DNA from 2 places in the Sphingomonas sp. SP4 genome. Region 1 is predicted to be linked to the other one. Evidence: predicted binding sites of a transcription regulator. Region 1 holds the regulator's gene; the other holds the start of a gene.
The links. The regulator LexA, encoded in region 1, represses DNA repair genes until DNA is damaged. The targets are predictions, from matches to a motif close to GTTCCNCNCTTGTTCT.
Positions count from the first base shown of each region.

Region 2: AC4GYV_RS08845 (ATP-dependent helicase) is a predicted target of LexA. The motif match lies at 1,394-1,409, and genes of this name have one in related genera.

Region 1 covers NZ_JBZFLE010000001.1:746,731-749,816, forward strand. Annotated here, with positions in the region: gene AC4GYV_RS03815 (ComEC/Rec2 family competence protein) at 1-1,163, shown strand, start outside; gene AC4GYV_RS03820 (VOC family protein) at 1,160-1,504, opposite strand; gene lexA (transcriptional repressor LexA) at 1,506-2,156, opposite strand; gene AC4GYV_RS03830 (peptidylprolyl isomerase) at 2,231-3,086, opposite strand, start outside.
Region 2 covers NZ_JBZFLE010000001.1:1,717,584-1,720,669, reverse strand. Annotated here, with positions in the region: gene AC4GYV_RS08845 (ATP-dependent helicase) at 1-1,292, opposite strand, end outside; gene AC4GYV_RS08840 (GFA family protein) at 1,414-1,806, shown strand; gene AC4GYV_RS08835 (PEPxxWA-CTERM sorting domain-containing protein) at 2,901-3,086, shown strand, end outside.

The DNA.
Region 1 (3,086 bases):
TCGGATACACGCTTCTCACCGGCGCGCAGGTGCCTACGGTACGAAGCTGCGTGGCGGCGCTGCTGATCCTCTTGGGCATCGCCCTCGGGCGGGAGGCGATCAGCATCAGGCTGATTGCCGCAGGTGCGTTGGTCGTCCTGACGTTCCGCCCCGAAGCACTTGCGGGTCCCAGCTTTCAGATGAGCTTCGCGGCCGTTACTGCAATCGTGGCGCTCCACTCCATCTCATGGTCTCGAAAATTGTTCGAGCGGCGGGAGGAGGGCATCCTTGCAGGCCTCACTCGCGCAACGCTTGCGACCGTCGCGACCGGCATAGCTGTCGAGCTGGCGCTGATCCCGATGGCCTTGTTCCATTTCCACCGCTCCGGCCTGTACGGCGTCGGGGCCAATATCGTCGCAATTCCGCTCACCACCTTCGTGATCATGCCGCTCGAAGCGGGAGCGCTGTTGCTCGATGTTGTGGGGTTGGGGAGGCCGCTCTGGTTCCTTACCGACATCGCGGTCGGTGCATTGCTTCGCCTCGCGCACATGGTGTCGTCCGCGAAGGGCGCCGTTGCCACGCTTCCATCCATGCCCGTCTGGGCATTCGGCCTGATGATCGCGGGCGGAATCTGGCTCTGTCTCTGGAATACGCGGCTGAGATTGTTCGGCATTGCGCCGTTTGTGATCGGGGCAATCGGCGCCGCGCTGGCCCCTGCGCCCGACATTCTGCTCACGGGTGACGGGCGGCATCTGGCGGTCGTCAGCGTGGACGGTACGCCGCTTATCCTGCGCGATCGAGCGGGCGATTACATCCGCGACCTGCTGGCCGAGGCATCAGGGTTCGACGGGGACGTCGATGACCTTGGTTCACGGTCCTTCAGCCATTGCTCGAAAGATGCCTGTGTCGCCTCGATCAGGAAGCCGCCCACCGAATGGCGCCTGCTTGCTACTCGCTCGGCCTATCAGATTGACTGGCAGGCGCTGACCACCGCCTGCTCAGCGGCAGACGTTGCCGTCTCTGATCGCCGCCTCCCGCGTGGGTGTACGCCAAGATGGCTCAAGCTGGACCGCGGAATGCTCTCGCGGACCGGGGGTCTAGCAGTCTACCTAGGCAAGGAGCCGCGCGTGGATAGCGTCGCCGAGCGCGTCGGCGCCCATCCGTGGGCTGAAAGCCGACGCTAGCGCTCGCTCCAGACCGCGAGTTCGCTTCCCGAGGGGTCGATGAAGTGGAAGCGGCGCCCACCAGGAAAGCTGAAAATCGGCTTTGCGATCACCCCGCCAGCCTTGCTGACGGCGTCGAACGCAGCGTCGAGGTCCTCGACCCGAATGACCGGTAGGAGTGATGATAACGCTTCCTCCGGATCGCCCTGCAAACCAACGTCCGTCGTCCCGTTGGTAGTCGCCGAGTAAGTCGGTCCGTAATCCGTAAACGTCCAGCCGAACGCCTTGGAGTAAAAAGCCCGCGTGAGTTCGTGCGCCGTCGCGCTGGGCAGCTCGACATAATCGATCCGAGCGTCAGCCATGTCAGTAACGCCGGATTAGGCCAGCCAGGCGGCCCTGGATCTGCACACGGCCTTCTTCATAGCGCTGCGGGTCGTAGCGGCTGTTGGCCGGGTCGAGCCGGATCATGCGACCTTCGCGGCGGTACGTCTTCAGGGTCGCTTCTTCATTGTCGATCAGCGCCACGACGATCTCGCCATCACGTGCCGTATCGACCTTCCGGATCAGGGCGAAATCACCGTCGAGAATGCCTTCCTCGACCATTGAATCTCCCGACACTTCGAGAGCGTAATGCTCGCCGGGACCGAGAAGCGCTGCTGGGACCGCAAAGCTCTCCGTGCCCTGCAAAGCCTCGATCGGCGTGCCGGCTGCAATCCGGCCATGCAGCGGGATCTCCATGGTGTCGTTTGCGGGCGCCGCGGTGACGGGCCGGATCGGCGTGACTGTAGCGCTTGGCGTGGTCTCCGGCAGCTTCACCACCTCCAGCGCCCGAGCGCGGTTGGGCAGGCGGCGAATGAACCCGCGCTCTTCCAGTGCGGAGATCAGGCGGTGCACGCCGGATTTAGACTTGAGGTCCAATGCTTCGCGCATCTCGTCGAAGCTGGGCGAAATTCCGCTCTCCTTCAGACGACTGTCGATGAAGAGCAGCAATTCACGCTGCTTGGCGGTGAGCATCGGCGGTCACTCCCCCGTAAGAACGAACGGAGAACGTGTAGGCAACAAACGAATCGCCGTCAAGCAGCGAACGATTAGTTGCTGCCGGTCACCAGCCGCGTCTTCAAAGCGTTAATCGCGCTGTCGTTGCGCTTCACCTTCACGTCGGCGCGGATCGCCGCCAGGAACTGGCGCGCATAATCTTCCGACGTTGCCTGCTGAAGCTCGGTCTGCATGCGCGCGATCAGCGCGGGCTGAAGCATCGCATTGCCTGGCGTGATCTTATTCACCTTCACGACGAAGAACCCGCGGGCCTGAGGATCGCCACCGACACGGCTCTTGCCCTGAGCGAGCGAGAAGAGAACCCGGAGTGGCGCCGGCACTTGGCCGCCCGCCTGCACGATCTGGATGCGCCGCGCCGCGACCGGCATCACTGGTGGCAGGGAAACGCCCGCCTGCTTTGCCGCATCCGCGAGCGACATTCCTTGAGATGCCTTCGCCGAGATGGCGTCAGCGGTCTTGCGAGCGCGCTCGAGTGCCTGGTCGTTGATCCAGTCCGTCGTCACCTGCTCGCGAATGCTCGCAAGCGGCGCGGGGGCCGCGGCGACGACCTGGGCCGGCGACACGAAGATGTAGCCGGCATTGTCAGGCATCGCGACGAGCTCGGGCGGATCGTTCGGTGCAATCTCGAAGCCGGTCTTCACGGCCGGAGCAAGATTGGCCGGAAGCTTGAAATTGGCGTCAGTCCGCGAGGTGCCATCGGCCTTGATCAGCGGCGTTGTCGTGACGGGCAGGTTCGAGCCTGCTGCCGCTTCGGCGAAATTGTGACCGTCGTCGACCGCATTCTGAAGCTTGTCGACAATGTCCTCGATCGCTGCCTTGTGCTTGTCTGCGTTGAGCTTGGTCGCGATTTCCGGGGTGGCCTGGGCGAGAGTCTTGCCGCCTTCGGCC
Region 2 (3,086 bases), 970 kb from region 1:
GTGTGGATCGTCGCCAGCGCTTTGTCGCCGATGCCGCGCTTGGGCTGATTGACGATGCGTTCAAAGGCGAGGTCGTCGGCAGGCTGGTTGATCAGGCGCAGGTAAGCGACGGCGTCGCGGATCTCCGCGCGCTCGTAGAAGCGGAAACCGCCGATGATCTGATAGCTGAGGCCGATCGCGATGAAGCGCTCTTCGAATTCGCGCGTCTGGAACTGGGCGCGGACGAGGACCGCAATGTCGTCGAGCGAGCCGCCGCTGCGCATATGAGATTCAGCTTCCTCGCCGACGCGGCGCGCTTCTTCGGGTCCGTCCCACACGCCGATGACACGAACCTTCTCGCCGTCGCCTGCGTCCGTCCACAATGTCTTGCCGAGACGGCCGGCGTTGTTCGCGATCAGCCCATCGGCAGCTGCAAGGATATGCGAGGTCGAACGGTAATTCTGTTCGAGCCGGATGACCTTCGCGCCCGGAAAATCCTTCTCGAAGCGCAGGATGTTGGCGACCTCGGCACCGCGCCATGAGTAGATCGACTGGTCGTCGTCGCCGACGCAGCACAAATTGCGCCGCGGCTCGGCGAGCAGCTTCAGCCATTCGTACTGTGCTTGGTTGGTGTCCTGATATTCGTCGACGAGCAAATAGCGGAAGCGGTCGCGGTAGCTTTCGAGCACGTCCGAATGGCGACGGAAGATCACCAGCATGTGCAACAGCAGGTCGCCGAAGTCGCAGGCGTTCAGCGTCTTCAGCCGCTCCTGATATTGCGCGTAGAGCTCGCTGCCGCGGCCGGCCGCGAAGGCTTCGGACTCGCCCGTGTCGACCTGCTCCGGAGTCCAGCCGCGGTTCTTCCAACGATCGATTAAGCCCGCGAGCTGACGCGCCGGCCAGCGCTTCTCGTCCAAGTTCGCCGCCTGGATCAGCTGCTTGAGCACACGCAGCTGGTCGTCGGTGTCGAGGATGGTGAAGTTGGAATGGAGTCCGACCAGCTCGGCATGGACGCGCAGCATCTTCGCCGCCACCGAGTGGAAGGTGCCGAGCCACGGCATGCCTTCGAGCGCACCGCCCGACAGCCTGCCGACGCGTTCGCGCATTTCGCGCGCCGCCTTGTTGGTGAAGGTGACCGACAGGATCTGGCTCGGCCAGGCTTTGCGCGTCGCGATCAGATGAGCGAGGCGCGCCGTCAGCGCGGCGGTCTTCCCCGTGCCCGCGCCCGCAAGGACGAGCACCGGCCCTTCCGTTGACAGCACGGCGTCGCGCTGCGGCGGATTCAGGCCCTGGACATATCCGGGCTCGGTCATTGGGGCAGACGATTCAGGCACTTGGCGGAGGTAGGGGGCGGGGCCGTGGACGGCAACCGAAGGCTCGCCGAATCGCGGCTGTTGTGGCATTGACCGTCATGAGAACAAAGGGAGACCAGAGATGCCCAAAGGTCAATGCCATTGCGGCGCCGTGCGCTACGAGATGTCGAGCGACACCAAGCATCAGGCGATCTGCCATTGCTCTGACTGCCGACGCCACGCGGGTGCTCCATTCGTGTCCTGGGCCTTGGTCGACAGGGACGGGATGAAGGTCGAAGGCGAAACGCGCGAATATGCGTCGTCGGAGCATGGGCGGCGGCATTTCTGCCCGCAGTGCGGGACCAGCCTGTTCTATACGAACGAGGCCATCTTCCCGGGATTGATCGATGTGCAGACGGGGACGCTGGACGATCCGGATTCGCTGCCGCCAAAGGCCCAAGTGCAAACAGCCGAGCGACTCGGATATGTGAATCGGCTCGCTGAAATCCCCGCGTTCGACCGTTATCCGGGATAGCAGCCGAGTCGAATCGGGCCGCCTACCGGGGGAATCCCGGAAGTTCCAACTGTTGTTCCCGATATCCCCGTTATCCACAGCCTAATTACCAAAAATTTTGCTTTTGCGACTCGGTCGAGGGGTGCATGTTGATCAGGTGATCGGGGCGGAAGTCCCAGTCTCCCCGGAAAGACCGGCAACGGTAACAAGGGCGAGGAAGGGATAGAAGAACCGATCTCCGCCGGCAGGAATGGGAAGAACTTTCGGGTTCGACTCGGGCCAGCCGGGAAGAGGCGCCGGAAGAGGAAATGCCCTCTAGCGCGACGCGGCTCCCGGATCTCCTTGTGGGATTTGGTGAGCAAAGCGGGACGCAAGAGATGTTTCCCCAAGAAGGGCCGCGGAACATCGGACGGTTTTGATCGGGCGACCGGTTTCGGGACTTCGGATCGAAAGATCAGGAACTCGGGGTCAGGCCAAACGAACAGGCCGGACATCGAAAGACAAGCGAACCTTCGGGAGGCGCAGTCCGGTAGAAGTCAGGGCTTCTCTTCGGAGAGAGCAGTGCGATGGAAAGCGACGCCTGAGCTGGTGAGCCAGGATCGAGAAGCGGGGAACCAAACCTTCACGGGAGCGGGGACCAGGTAGACCGAACACCGGCAGATCCTTCGCTCGGCGCAGTGGGGGCTGGCAGCAATGCCGGCCCCCATTTCTATTGGGGGATCGCGTATCCAGCGTAGCGCCCAGGAATGTCCGCTTTCGACCCAAAACGGACGTTAGTTTCCATAGACGATCAGCCTGCCTAATGATCTTCGCCGCCGCCAGGGTTGCTGGGTAGCGACTAGCCATCCAGCCTCCGTTCGGATTCGGCACAGCAAAGCTGACGCTATTAACAACGACTGTCGTGGGCCTTACTTTTCCGGCGCCTTAGGGTCCTGATTCACCCCTAGGGTGGGGTCGCCTTGGTTCACCTTGGCGACCCCTTTCCAATCCCTAGCGCAACTCTACCCGTCAACCGCGTCGGCCCATAATTGTTGAATTTCCGTTTAGCTAAGTGTATGAGCTTAAGCGGTAAATCATAGGCGTCTTACCGGTCGTTTGCTGTCTGGGGGTGCCACATGAAAATCCGTCACATCGTGCTTGCATCGTTCGTCGGTGGACTGGCGCTGGCCTCTCCAGCGAGGGCTGGTCCCACCATCACCTTCACCGAGGGTGCGGAGAGTAGGGAAGTCATTCCCATCCCAGGGGTGACTGGGATAGATCCAGCTTTCTTCGTCGCCAGCGGAGGAACTATCGGGAACGTA